2 linked regions of the Shumkonia mesophila genome follow. The protein of the gene in region 2 interacts with the protein of the main gene of each other region in a pairwise test. Links are inferred from orthologs where the notes say so. Each region holds a gene or a part of one and is shown on either strand. Other genes may lie near its edges.

Evidence for each region.
Region 1: the proteins of gyrB (region 2) and gyrA interact in binary tests that used the Escherichia coli proteins (3 or more experiments, as listed by UniProt). The link is inferred for Shumkonia mesophila from one-to-one orthologs.

Annotation. Positions count from the first base shown.
Region 1 is NZ_JAOTID010000010.1:170,203-176,185, reverse strand. Bases 1-3,422 are described here. They hold gyrA (DNA gyrase subunit A), read right to left. Parts: upstream 3,024-3,422; coding sequence 201-3,023; downstream 1-200. Other genes in these bases: ODR01_RS16760 (AEC family transporter), read right to left, coding at 3,171-3,422; coaD (pantetheine-phosphate adenylyltransferase), read right to left, coding at 1-204. Also shown: more of ODR01_RS16760, read right to left, coding at 3,423-4,091; ODR01_RS16755 (peptidase), read left to right, coding at 4,227-4,967; ODR01_RS16745 (endonuclease domain-containing protein), read left to right, coding at 5,185-5,418; ODR01_RS16740 (transglutaminase family protein), read right to left, coding at 5,410-5,983. UniProt on the Escherichia coli protein: A type II topoisomerase that negatively supercoils closed circular double-stranded (ds) DNA in an ATP-dependent manner to maintain chromosomes in an underwound state.
Region 2 is NZ_JAOTID010000001.1:402,150-410,331, reverse strand. Bases 1-3,058 are described here. They hold gyrB (DNA topoisomerase (ATP-hydrolyzing) subunit B), read left to right. Parts: upstream 1-328; coding sequence 329-2,788; downstream 2,789-3,058. Other genes in these bases: ODR01_RS01750 (transglycosylase domain-containing protein), read left to right, coding at 2,859-3,058; recF (DNA replication/repair protein RecF), read left to right, coding at 1-308. Also shown: more of ODR01_RS01750, read left to right, coding at 3,059-4,790; ODR01_RS01745 (methyltransferase family protein), read right to left, coding at 4,797-5,405; rfaE1 (D-glycero-beta-D-manno-heptose-7-phosphate kinase), read right to left, coding at 5,402-6,880; ODR01_RS01735 (D-sedoheptulose 7-phosphate isomerase), read right to left, coding at 6,877-7,473; ODR01_RS01730 (secondary thiamine-phosphate synthase enzyme YjbQ), read right to left, coding at 7,555-7,974; panD (aspartate 1-decarboxylase), read right to left, coding at 7,971-8,182. UniProt on the Escherichia coli protein: DNA gyrase negatively supercoils closed circular double-stranded DNA in an ATP-dependent manner to maintain chromosomes in an underwound state.

The sequences.
Region 1 (5,983 bases), on a different replicon or contig from region 2:
GTCGCCGTTGGTCATCGCCGCCACCTCGGCCTCGACCATCGCCACCCGTTCCTCGATGGTGAACAGCGGCCCCTTGCCGGCGTTCTCGGCGATGCCGATGACCAGGCGGTCGAGCACGCGGGTCGCCCGCGAGATGATGTCGAGGTGGCCGTTGGTGATGGGGTCGAAGGTGCCGGGGTAGACACCGATACGCGGTTCGCTCATGGCTGGGGCGTTCCCTCCGGTTCGTCGCTGGCCTCGCCGCTCCCCGTTTCGGCGCCGGTTTCGGTATCGTCGCTGGTTTCGTCCTCGGCCGGCGTCCCGTCGTCCTCGATGCCGGCGCCTTCGTCGCGCAGACGCGTCACCGACACCACACGGTCGCCCTCGCCGACGTTGAACACGTTGACGCCGCGGCTGGCCCGCCCGACGACGCTGATGCCGTTGACCGGCACGCGGATGATCTGGCCGCCCTCGGCGACCAGTACCAGCTGGTCGGTGTCCTTCACCGGGAAGGCGTTGACCACCTCGGTCCGGGTTTCTCCGCGTTGCAGGTCCATGGCGGTGACGCCTTTGCCGCCGCGCCCGGAAATCCGGTACTCGTAGGCCGAGGTGCGCTTGCCCAGGCCGTCGGCGGTAATGGTGACGATGCACTCCTCGTGCTCCGCCAGCTCGGCGAACACCGGCTCCTCCAGGCGGGCGGCCAGGGCCTGGTCGCGCGCCAGGTCGTCGTCGCGCCCGGTGTAGTCGCCGCCGGTCAGGCGGCGCTTGGCGTGGACCGCCTGCAGATAGTCCTCGCGGGTGGCGACGTCGATGCCGATGTGCTTCAGCGCCGACATGCCGATCACCGCGTCGTCGTCGTCGAGGTTGATGCCGCGCACGCCGATCGAGGTGCGGCCCGAGAAGACGCGCACGTCGGCGACCGGGAAGCGGATGGTCTTGCCCTGGCGGGTACTGAGCAGGATGTCGTCGTCATCGGCGAAGGTGCGCACCCGGACCAGGCGGTCGCCCTCGTCCATCTTCATGGCGATCTTGCCGTTGGCGCGCACGTCGACGAAATCCGACAGCTTGTTGCGGCGCACGTGGCCCGAGGCGGTGGCCAGCCCGATGGACAGATCGCCCCAGGTGCTCTCGTCCTCGGGCAGGGCCAGCATGGTGGTGATGATCTCGCCCGGTTTCAGCGGCAGCAGGTTGACCATCGCCTTGCCGCGCGCCTGCGGCGCCCCCAGCGGCAGACGGTAGACCTTGAGCTTGTAGACCATGCCGGCCGACGAGAAGAACAGCACCGGGGTGTGGGTGTTGACCACGAAGACGCGGCTGACGAAATCCTCCTCGCGCATGCTCATGCCGGTGCGGCCCTTGCCGCCGCGGCGCTGCGCCCGATAGGCGGCGACCGGCACCCGCTTGATGTAGCCCGAGTTGGTGACCGTCACCACCATGTCCTCGCGCTGGATCAGGTCCTCGATGTCGGCCTCGAACTCGTCTTCCATCAGGGTGGTGCGGCGCGGCGTGCTGAACTGCTCCTTCATCTCCAGCAGTTCGTTGCGCAGGAGGCCCAGCAGCATGTCGCGCGACGCCAGCACCGCCAGGTGGCGCTCGATCTGGCGGCCCAGTTCGGACAGATCCTCGTGGATCTTTTCGCGCTCCAGCCCGGTCAGGCGGTGCAGGCGCAACTCCAGGATGGCCTTGGCCTGCTCCTCGGACAGCGTGTAGACGCCGTCCACCACCTTGCGGCCGGGCTCGTCGATGAGCACGATCAGGGGCTCGACGTCGTCGGCCGGCCAGGGCCGTTCCATCAACTGGGCGCGCGCCGTGTTGGGATCGGGCGCGGCGCGGATCAGGGCGATGATGGCGTCCAGGTTGGCCACGGCGACGGCCAGGCCGACGAAGATGTGGGCGCGGTCGCGCGCCTTGCCCAGTTCGAAGATGGTGCGCCGGCGGATGACCTCCTCGCGGAACTCCAGGAAAGCCTGGATGATCTGCTTGAGGTTCAGCATCTCCGGCTTGCCGCCGTTGAGCGCCAGCATGTTGACGCCGAAGCTGGTCTGCAGCGGCGTGTAGCGGTAGAGCTGGTTGAGCACGATCTCTGGCTCGGCGTCGCGCTTGATCTCCACCACCACGCGCACGCCGTGGCGGTCGGATTCGTCGCGCAGGTCGGAAATCCCCTCGATCCGCTTGTCGCGCACGCACTCGGCGATGATCTCGACCATGCGCGCCTTGTTCACCTGGTAGGGCACTTCGCTGACGATGATGGCGAAGCGGTCCTTGCGGATCTCCTGGATCTCGGCGCGGCCGCGCATGACCACCGAGCCGCGCCCGGTGTGATAGGCCGAACGGATGCCGTTGCGTCCCAGCACGGTGGCGCCGGTCGGGAAATCCGGGCCCGGGATGCAGGTCTCGATCAACTCGTCGATGGAGATGGCGGGATTGTCGAGGATGGCGCCGCAGGCGTCGATCACCTCGCCCAGGTTGTGCGGCGGGATGTTGGTCGCCATGCCGACGGCGATGCCGCCCGCCCCGTTGACCAGCAGGTTGGGGAAGCGGGCCGGCAGCACCTTGGGCTCGGAGGTGGATTCGTCGTAGTTCGGCTGGAAATCGACGGTTTCCTTGTCGATGTCGTCGATCAGCGCGTGCGCCGCCCGGGCCATGCGGGCCTCGGTGTAGCGCATGGCCGCCGCCGGATCGCCGTCCATCGAGCCGAAGTTGCCCTGGCCCTGGATCAGGGGCAGGCGCAGCGAGAAATCCTGCGCCATGCGGACCATGGCGTCGTAGATCGCCGAATCGCCGTGCGGGTGGTATTTGCCCATGACGTCGCCGACGATGCGGGCCGACTTGCGGAACGGCTTGTTGAAGTCGTAGCCGCTCTCGTTCATGGCGTAGATGATGCGCCGGTGAACCGGCTTCAGCCCGTCGCGGACGTCGGGAAGCGCGCGCGCCACGATCACGCTCATCGCGTAATCGAGGTATGAGCGTCGCATCTCGTCTTCGACGGTGACGGGCGATATGTCGTGCTGGGGCGTCGGAGTTGGTGAAGTCGTCAAAGGCATCACTCGGGCTTGCTGTGACCACGAAAACGCAACGGCCCGCGAGGGCCGGTGCGCTATGGGAATCGGGCGCGGCGAAATCTAGCACACGCCCCCCGGCCAAACAACGAAATGTGCCCGCTTGATGTCCGCGCCCGCTAGGGGCCGCCCCTACACGCCCAAGGCGAACAAGGTCAGTGGCATGGTGGCGAAGCCGGCCACCGTCTGGAAGGCGATGATCGAGGCCATGGCCTCGTAATCGCCGCCCATGCGCCGGGCCAGGATATAGGCCGAGGGCGCCGTCGGCACCGCCATGAACAGCACGATCACCGTCGTCGTCATGGCCGGCAGCCCGAGTCCCAGGCACAGGCCCCAGGCCACCCCCGGCTTGACGACGAACTGCGTGGCGCTGGCGATCAGCGAGGGACCGACGTCGCCCTTCAGGCGCGACAGGTCCAGCGAGGCGCCGACGCACAGCAGCGCGATCGGCAGCGCCATGCGCCCCATCAGCGAGAGCGAATCGTCGGCCCACACCGGCAACGTCACGCCCGAGGCGTTGAGCAGCCCGCCGCCCACGCACCCCAGGATCAGCGGGTTCCTGGCCAGGTCGGCAAGCACCGAAAGCGCCGACACCCGCCCGTTGCCGGCCGACAGCGCCAGCACGGTGACGCAAAGGATGTTGATGATGATGATCATGAAGCCGGAAATGAGCGCGCCCATGGCGATGCCCTCGCCCTGGTACAGGCTTTCGGCCAGCGCCAGCGCGATGTAGGCGTTGTAGCGCACGCCGCCCTGGAAGATCGAGGTGAAGGTGCGCGGCTGCGGCCGGCCGCGGAGCAGATGCAGGGCGACGAGAACCGCGGCGGCGGCCAGGATGGCGCCATAGACGGCGCCCACCATCTCGCCCCAGGCCAGGCCGCCGACGTCGCTGCGCCCGATGGTGCGCACCAGCAGGAGCGGCATCAGCAGGTAATAGGCGAGCTTTTCGGCCGACGACCAGAAGCCGGCTTCCAGGAACCCGCTGCGCCGCAGGACTTGGCCGGCCGCCAGCAGGATGACCAGCGGAATGAGCGCGTTGGCGATGGTACCCAAGGGAAGGTCTCCGGGAAGGCGATGGGCGGCAGATTGTCACGCCGGCCGTCCGGCGTCGAGCCCCGTTGAAGGCATTGCCGCCGGGCGGCGTTACGCCTAAATAGCGGTGGCTGGCCATTCGGGGGGCTTTCGAAGATGACCTATTGCGTCGGACTGCTGGTTCGGGACGGCCTGGTGATGCTGACGGATTCGCGCACCAACGCCGGCGTCGATCACGTGTCCACCTTTCGCAAGCTGACGGTCTGGGAAAAGGCGGGCGAGCGCACGATCGCGCTGGCCACGGCCGGCAACCTGGCGGTCACCCAGGCGGTGGTCAACCTGCTGAACGAGGGCGTCGGCGGCGCCGAGGATGGCGGGAAGCCGACCACCATCATGCAGGTCAAAAGCATGCGCGAGGCGGCGCAGCTGGCCGGCAAGGCCCTGCGCCGGGTCTTCGCCATCGACGGCGAGGCGTTGCGTCAGGCCGGCACCGAGTTCACCGCCTCCCTGCTGCTGGCCGGCCAGGTCAAGGGCGGCGGGATGCGGCTTTTCTACGTCTACGCGGCCGGAAACTACATCCAGTCGACCGAGGAGACGCCGTTCTTCCAGATCGGCGAGACCAAGTACGGCAAGCCGATCCTCGATCGCCTGGTGTCCTTCGACACCACGGTGCAGGACGCCGCCAAGCTGGCCCTGATCTCCATGGACTCGACGCTGCGCTCCAACCTGTCGGTCGGCCTGCCGCTCGATCTGCTGATCGTCAGGCGGGATGCGCTGGCGGTCGCCCACCGCGTTCCCATCGACGAGAAGAACCCCTACTTCCGGGTCGTCCACAGCCGCTGGTCGCGGGCGCTGCGCTCGGCCTTCGAACGGCTGCCCGACGTTCCGTGGGGGTGAAGATCAACCGCTGTGGACGGATGATGAGATAAGGATACCCTCTCCGCTCCTTGGGGGCGGAGAGGGTGGCGCGCGCAGCGCGTCGGGTGAGGTGGGATGGCCGTTCGTCCAAAGACGCGCCGCGCCAGAGTGTTGCGCCAGGATGCCAGCGATGCCGAACGCGTCTTGTGGCGGGCGCTTCGGGAATTGAACCTGCCGGTCAAGGTGCGCCGACAACATCCCCATCAGTCGCTACGTTGCGGATTTCGCCATCCCGGCGTGCAAGCTGGCGATCGAAATCGACGGTGGGCAACATGCCGAGGCCGTCAAAGCGGACGCGGTGCGTACCGAGGCGATGGCCATCCACGGGTATCGCGTGATCCGCTTCTGGAACCACGAGGTGCTGGGCAATCTGGAGGGAGTCCTCCAAACCATCGTCAGCGAACTCGGCAAGTCCCCCACCTCACCCTGACCCTCTCCGCCCCTGAGGGGCAGAGAGGGGACTTAGAGCGGCAGCCGGCATCGTCTCGCCGATCCGCTCGACCTCGACCTCCACCGCCATATCGATGAAATCCTCGGCGGCGCCGAAATAGGTGCCCTGGACGGGAATGGCCTGCGCCGGATCGCGGGCCACGCCGACGCGGATCAGGTTGGCGCCGCCGATCAGGCCGTTGGTGGGATCGAATTCGACCCAGCCCGCCCCCGGCAGGTAGATCATGGCCCAGGCGTGGGTGGCCCCCGCCCCCCGCAGGCCATGCGGGCTGCCGGCCTGCCCGGGATCGAACAGATAGCCGGTGACGAAGCGGGCCGCCATGCCCAGCGTTCTGGCCGCCTCCATCATCAGAAGCGCGAAATCGCGGCAGGTCCCGCTGGCCCGCTCCAGCGTTTCGATGGGGGTCTGCACCCCCTCCTCGGCCCGCTCGGCGTAGGCGAATTCGTCGTGGATGGCGGTATTGACGGCCTTCAGCACCTGCCAGGTTTCCGCCCCCGCGCCGTCGGCCAGAAAGCGGCGGACCCAGGCGTCCAGCCGGTGCTGG
Region 2 (8,182 bases):
TGCACGATGTCGCCACCGGGGTGGCGGCCGGCCAGTGCTCCACCGGCCAGCAGAAGGCGCTGCTCATCGCCATCGTCCTGGCGAGCGCGCGCATGCAGGCCCTGGAACGCGGCTCGGTGCCGCTGCTGCTGCTGGACGAGGTGGCGGCGCATCTGGATCAGCGGCGCCGGCAGGCGCTGTTCGAGGAATTGCTCGGCCTCGGGGCCCAGGTCTGGATGACCGGCACCGAGACCGAGGTGTTCCGGCCCCTGGCCGGCGAAGCGCAGTTTTTCCGCGTGGCCGACGCCCAAGTGGCGCCGGCGTCCTGAAAACGACCGGAAGATCAATGATGACCGACGAAACCAAGGAAACCTCTCCCGTCCCCGGCAACGTCTACGATGCCGAATCGATCAAGGTCCTGCGCGGCCTCGACGCGGTGCGCAAGCGGCCCGGCATGTACATCGGCGACACCGACGACGGTTCGGGGCTGCACCACATGGTCTACGAGGTGGTGGATAACGCCATCGACGAGGCCCTGGCCGGCTATTGCGACCGCGTCGACGTCACGCTGAACGGCGACGGCTCGGTCACCGTGCGCGACAACGGCCGCGGCATCCCCGTCGACCTGCACAAGGAGGAGGGCGTCTCGGCGGCCGAGGTCATCATGACCCAGCTCCATGCCGGCGGCAAATTCGACCAGAATTCCTACAAGGTGTCGGGCGGCCTGCACGGGGTCGGCGTCTCGGTGGTCAACGCGCTTTCCGAATGGCTGGAATTGCGCATCTGGCGCAACGGCAAGGAATACTTCGTGCGCTTCCGCCACGGCGAAACCGAGTCGCCGCTGAAGGAAGTCGGCGAGGCGCCTTCGAAAGCCGATGGCGGGACCTTTACCGGCTCGGAGATCACCTTCCTGCCGTCGACCGAAACCTTCACCATGACCGAATACGACTTCGCCACCCTGGAGCGGCGGCTGCGCGAGCTGGCCTTCCTCAACTCCGGCGTGGCGCTGGCGCTTACCGACGCCCGGCATGTCGACGACAAGAAGGTCGATCTCCACTACGAGGGCGGGCTCATGGCCTTCGTCGCCTATCTCGACCGTTCGCGCACCGCGCTGCACAAGCCGATGATCTACGTCAGCAGCGAAAGCCAGGGCATCACCGTGGAGCTGGCGTTGCAGTGGAACGACAGCTACCACGAGACCATGCTGTGCTTCACCAACAACATCCCGCAGCGCGACGGCGGCACCCACCTGGCCGGCTTCCGCGCCGCGCTGACGCGCACCATCAACTCCTACGCCACCAACAGCGGGCTGGCCAAGAAGGCCAAGGTGAGCCTGACCGGCGACGACGCCCGCGAGGGCCTGACCTGCGTGCTGTCGGTCAAGGTGCCGGACCCCAAGTTCTCGTCGCAGACCAAGGACAAGCTGGTCTCTTCCGAGGTGCGCCCGGTGGTCGAGAATCTGGTCGCCGAGGGCCTCGACCGCTATTTCGAGGAAAACCCCGGCGAGGCCCGCAAGGTCATCGGCAAGATCATCGAGGCCGCCGCCGCGCGGGACGCGGCGCGCAAGGCCCGCGAGCTGACGCGTCGCAAGGGCGCGCTCGACATGGCGTCGCTGCCCGGCAAGCTGGCCGACTGCCAGGAACGCGACCCGGCGTTTTCCGAGATCTTCATCGTCGAGGGCGATTCGGCCGGCGGTTCCGCCAAGCAGGGGCGCGACCGCGCCCATCAGGCGATCCTGCCGCTGCGCGGCAAGATCCTCAACGTCGAGCGGGCGCGCTTCGACAAGATGCTGGGCTCGGCCGAAATCGGCACCCTCATCGCGGCGCTCGGCACCGGCATCGGGCCCGAGGATTTCGACGCTTCGAAATGCCGCTACCACAAAATCATCATCATGACCGACGCCGACGTCGACGGCAGCCACATCCGTACGCTCCTGCTCACCTTCTTCTACCGGCAGATGCCCGAGATCATCGAGCGCGGCTATCTTTACATCGCGCAGCCGCCGCTCTTCCGGGCCAAACGCGGCAGTTCCGAGGTCTACCTCAAGGACGAGCGGGCGCTGGAGGATTATCTGTTCGGCGCCGTGCTCGACGAGGAGTGCGTGCTGACGCTGCACGACGGCGCCCAGGTCGCCGGCAACGACCTGCGCGGCCTCGTCGAGGAGGCGCGCATGGTCAAGGGCCTGCTCGCCAACCTGTCGCACCGGGTGCCCGTGCGGGTGGTCGAGCAGGTCGCCATTACCGGCGCGTTGAACCCTCAAATCCTGTCCGATCCGGCGCATGCCGGGGAAACCGCCACCTATGTGGCGCGCCGCCTCGACCATCTGGAGCCGCTGCTGGAGCGCGGCTGGACGGGGGCGCCGCTTCCCGACGGCGGGCTGGAGTTCATCCGCACCCTGCGCGGCGTGGCCGAGCGCCACGTCGTCGGTTCGGCGGTGGTGCGCAGCAGCGAGGCGAGGCGCCTGGACGAGCTGGCCGGCAGCCTGCAGAAGACCTATCGCCTGCACGCCAAGCTGACCGCCAAGGGGCAGGACTTCACCATCGCCGGGCCGGTCGCCCTGGTCGACACGGTGACCGAGCTCGGCCGCAAGGGCATCGCCATGCAGCGCTACAAGGGCTTGGGCGAGATGAACCCCGAGCAGCTGTGGGAAACCACGCTCGATCCCAACGTCCGTTCGCTGCTGCAGGTCCGCGTCGCCCACGCCGAGGAGGCCACCGAGGTGTTCTCCACCCTGATGGGCGACCTGGTCGAGCCGCGCCGCGAGTTCATCCAGGAAAACGCGCTCAAGGTGGCGAATCTGGACGTCTGAGGGGGCGGAGAGCGGCGGAAATCGGCGGCCGTTAACCCAATCCTAACCATAACGGATCGCATAATCGGCCATGGCACGACCTCACCCCCCGCGGGGCCGCAAGGCGGCCCGGCAGGCGTCGCCGCGTTCGCGGCGGCCCTCGCTGCCGGCCCGCCTGGTGCTGTTCGCCGCCAAGTGGACGGCCATCGCCGCCGTGTGGGGGGTCATCGCCGCCACCGGCGTCGCCGCCTTCTATGCCTATGACCTGCCCGACATCGACGCCGCGCTGGAGGCCACCCGCCAGCCGACCGTCACCTTCATCGCCGCCGATGGCACCACGCTGGCCACGGTGGGCGAGGTGCACGGCGCCCCGGTGCGCCTGTCCGACCTGCCGGCCTCCATGCCCGACGCCGTGCTGGCCATCGAGGATCGCCGCTTCCGCGACCATTTCGGCCTCGACGTCATCGGTCTGGCGCGCGCCATGGTCGCCAACGCCAGGGCCGGGCGCATCGTCCAGGGCGGCAGCACCATCACCCAACAGGTGGCCAAGAACCTGTTCCTGACGCCGGAACGCTCGATCAAGCGCAAGGTGCAGGAGGTGCTGCTGGCGCTGTGGCTGGAACAGCGCTTCAGCAAGGACCAGATCCTCACCCTCTATCTCAACCGCGTCTATCTGGGGGCCGGCACCTATGGCGTCGACGCTGCCGCGCGGCGCTATTTCGGGCACAGGGCGCGCGACCTCACCGTCTACGAGTCGGCCATGCTGGCCGGCCTGCTCAAGGCGCCGTCGCGCTTCAACCCGGCCAACGATCCCGGGAAGGCCGGCGCGCGCGCCCGGGTGGTGCTGGCCGCCATGGTCGACGCCGGCACCCTGAGCGAGGCCGAGGCCGAACGGGCGGCCAAGACCGGGCGCGGCACCATCGCCGCCAACGGGCCGGCCGCCCGCTATTTCACCGACTGGCTGATGGAACAGGTGTCGGGCTTCGTGGCGCCGGGCGACAGCGACCTGATGGTCTTCACCACGCTCGACCCGCTGCTCCAGGGAATGGCCGAGCGTGCCGTTGGCGAGGCTTTGGACGGGCCGGCGGCCGGGCTCGACATCGGCCAGGCGGCCCTGTTGGCGATGGCCCCGGACGGCGCCGTGCGCGCCATGGTCGGCGGCCGCGATTACGGCGTGAGCCAGTTCAACCGCGCCACCCAGGCCCTGCGCCAGCCGGGCTCGGCCTTCAAGCCCATCGTCTTTCTGGCCGGCCTCGAGGCCGGGCTGACGCCGGACAGCCGCCTGATGGACGCCCCCATCTCCATCGACGGCTGGACTCCCGGCAATTTCGACAACCGCTTCATGGGCGAGGTGTCGATGACCCAGGCGCTGGCCCGTTCGCTCAACACCGTCTCGGTCCGGGTCGCCCAGCGGGCCGGTCCGCCGGCGGTGGTTGCCGCCGCCCGCCGGCTCGGCATCACCAGTCCGTTGCAGCCGACCCTCGACCTCGCGCTCGGCACCGGCGAGGTGACGCTTTCAGAGTTGACGGCGGCTTTTGCGGCGTTCGCCAACGGCGGCCGCGGGGTTTGGACTTACGGCATCCGCGAGATCAGGGACAGCCGCGGCGCCGTACTCTACCGGCGCGCCGGCTCGGGGCCGGGGCCGGTGGCCTCCGCCGCCCACGTGGCGGCCATGAACCGCATGCTGGAGCGGGTGCTGACCGAGGGCACCGGCAGGGCGGCGGCGCTCGACCGCCCGGCCGCCGGCAAGACCGGCACCAGCCAGAACTTCCGCGACGCCTGGTTCGTCGGCTACACCCCCCAGCTGGTGGCCGGGGTGTGGATGGGCAACGACAACGGCGCGCCGATGCGCAAGGTTTCCGGCAGCGGCCTGCCGGCCAAGGTCTGGCAGGCCTTCATGACGGCCGCCCACCGCGACGTCCCGGCGCGTCCGCTGCAGGACGGCGGCGGCGAGTCGGCGCCGAAAGCGCCCCAGGACGGCTTCTGGAGCCGCCTGCTCTCCACCCTCGGCGTCCAGGGCTGAAGCCGGCTAGATGGCCCGGCCTTTCCACGGCACGAAGGCCGGCACCCGGCGGCGATAGTCGGCGTAGGCGGCGCCGTAATGGGTCAGCAGCCAGCGTTCCTCGAAGAGGGCGCCGATGACCAGATAGAGCGACCCCCAGATGGCGGTCGCCAGTTCGAATTCGTTGCCGATGCGTCCCCACAGGATCAGGAATCCCGCCGAATAGATGGGATGGCGCACGAAGCGGTGCAGGCGGTCGGTGCGCAACGGCTCGTCCTCGGGCTCGGCGACGCCCCGCCGATGGTGGCGGATCTGGCTCATGCCGCCAAGGCGCCCCAGGTCGTAGCCGGCGAGCGCCGCGGCCATCAGTCCCCAGCCGGCGATCTCGACGGCGAGCAGCAGGCCCCGCGCCCAGCCGGGAAGGCCGAAGGCCCCGGCCCCGGCGAAGGCAAACCAGCCGACGGCCCACACGGCGGCGATATGGGCCACCGACAGGCCGTTGTAGGCAAGCCGATACCACGGGCCGAACAGCGGGCGCAGACGATCCTTGACGAAGGAACGGGCGAGCAGCGAATGGAGGGCGCCGAAGGACAGCCAGGCCAGGGCATAGGCCAGGTGGCCGGCCAGCGGCGTCACGACGGCGAAGCCGCCTTGCCGTTCATGCGGGCGATGGTGGCCGTCGTGCTGTGGCCGGGCTCCAGCTCGATCAGCAGCACGCGCCCGCCGTTGGCCTGCACCACGTCGGCGCCGACCACGGTTTCCACCGTGTAGTCGGCGCCCTTGACCAGGACGTCGGGTTTGATCGCCTCGATGAGGGCCAGCGGCGTGTCCTCGGAGAAGATCACCACCAGATCGACCGAGGCCAGAGAGGCCAGCACGGCGGCCCGCGCCGCCTCGGGCTGAATGGGGCGTTCCGGGCCCTTGAGGCGGCCCACCGAGGCGTCGCTGTTGAGCCCCACCACCAGCCGGTCGCAAGCGGCGCGCGACTTGGCGAGCAGCGCCACGTGGCCGGGATGCAGCAGGTCGAAGCAGCCGTTGGTGAAGCCCACCTTGCGGCCGGTGCGCCGCCACACGGCGATGCGATCGAGGGCCTGGGGCAGGCTCAGGACCTTGGCCTCGGCGCTGGAGAGATCCTGGCGATGCAGGGCGGCGACGACCTCGGCGGTGTAGGCGGCGGCGGTGCCGACCTTGCCGACCACGATGCCGGCGGCGACGTTGGCGAGGCGCGCCGCCTTCGCCAGGTCGGCGCCGACCGCCAGCGCGGCGGCCACGGCGGCGATCACGGTGTCGCCGGCGCCCGACACGTCGAACACCTCGCGCGCCTCGGTCGGCAGGTGATGGGCGTCGTCGGCGAACACCAGGGTCATGCCGTCGCGGCTGCGGGTGGCCAGCACGGCGTCGACGCCGCAGCCGGCGATCAGCGCGCGGGCGGCGGCGACGATGTCGGCGTCGGTGGCGGTGGGCATGCCGGTAGCCTGGGCCAGCTCGGCGCGGTTCGGGGTCAGCAGGTGGGCGCCGCGATAACGGCTGTAATCGGTGCCCTTGGGATCGACGATGACCCGCCTTCCGGCCTCGTGGGCGGCGGCGATGATGCGCGCGGCAATGCCGCCGCCCAACACGCCCTTGCCATAATCGGACAGCACCACCAGGTCGCATTCGCCCAGCGACCGGTTGACGGCGGTGACCACGGCCTCGCCGGCCGTCGCCGACAGCGGCGCCGTATCCTCGCGGTCGGCCCGCAGCATCTGCTGGGTGCCGGCGACGAAGCGGGTCTTGATCGACGTTCGCCGGCCCGGTTCGACCACCAGCTCGGGGGCGACGGTCGGGTGTTCGGCCAGGAGCGCCAGCACCTCGCGGCCGGCCTCGTCGTCGCCGATGGCGCCCACGAAGCGGCAGGAGGCGCCGAGCGCCGCCAGATTGCGCAGCACGTTGCCGGCGCCGCCCAGCATCGCCGACTCGGCCTCGACGCGCAGCACCGGGATGGGGGCTTCCGGCGAAATGCGCTCGACCGCGCCGGTCACGAAACGATCCAGCATGATGTCGCCGACGACGAGCACGCGCGCGGCGCCGAACGCCTCGACCAGGGGAACCAGCTGGGCGCGGTCGGTCATAGCAGCCCCAGCTCCCGCTCCAGGGCCCCGCACAGCATGTGGCCCAGCGTGATGTGCATTTCCTGGATGCGCGCGGTCTCGGCGGCCGGCACGCACAGGAAGGGATCGGCCAGCCCGCGCATGGCGCCGCCGTCGCGCCCGCCGAAGCCGGCGGCGACGGCGCCCAGCGCGCGGGCCGTCTTAAGGGCGTTGTTCACGTTGGCGCTGTTGCCCGAGGTCGAGAAGCCGATGGCCACGTCGCCGGCCCGGCACAAGGCCTCGATCTGGCGCGAAAACAGCGCCTCGAAGCCGAAGTCGTTGCCGATGGCGGTCAAGGCCGAAGTGTCGGTGGTCAGCGCCAGGCCGGCGATCGGCGCGCGGTCCCGCTGATAGCGCACCGCCAGCTCGGTGGCCAAGTGCTGGGCGTCGGCGGCGCTGCCGCCGTTGCCGAAGAAAAGGATCTTGCCGCCGCGCCGGATCGATTCGGCGCACGCCGCAACCAGCCGGGCGAAGGGCTCGAACAGGACTTGGCGGGTCGCCTCCAGGGTGCGCTGGTGGCTGTCCATCTCGGCTGTGAAATACGCCTCCAGGTCGATGCCTGTCCGTGCCGCCACGCTTTTCCCTCCCGCCGTCGGTTCGGCCGCCGGCCTCCCTTTTACCCCGATTTCCATCGGCGATGCAAAGCGAGAGCGCGTTCAATCGCCGGCAAGATGAAGCGCCAGCCGGCGCTGGTGCTGCCCTCGGCGGTGCTCGAACAAGTAGATGCCCTGCCAGGTGCCGAGCGCCAGTCGCCCGGCGGTCACCGGCACGGAAAGCGACACGGCGGTCAGCGCGGCGCGGATATGGGCCGGCATGTCGTCCGGGCCCTCGACGGTGTGGCGATAGAGCGCCGGGTCCTCGCGGACCAGGCGCTTGAAAAAGCTTTCGAGATCGGCCCTGACGTCGGGGTCGGCGTTCTCCTGGATGGTCAGGCTGGCCGAGGTGTGCTGGCAGAAGACGGTGAGCAGCCCCTGTTCGATGCCCTGATCGGCCACCCAGCGGGCGATCTCGCCGGTGACCTCGTGAAGGCCCTGGCCGGGGGTGCGAACGGTGATCGTCTGCTGCGTCTGCCTCATGGCGTCTCGTCGAGGATGCGGAAATCGAACTTTCGTTTGTCGCTGGCGAACACATCGTAGCGCAGGACCTGGTCGATGCGGTTGTCCGGCGTGAAGGTCAGGACCTTCGGGCGGACCTCCGGCAGCGCCTTGGCCTCGATGTAGTCGGAAGCGACGATGATCACCTCGTCGCCGACCTGGCAGGTGCGGGCCGCCGCGCCGTTGAGCA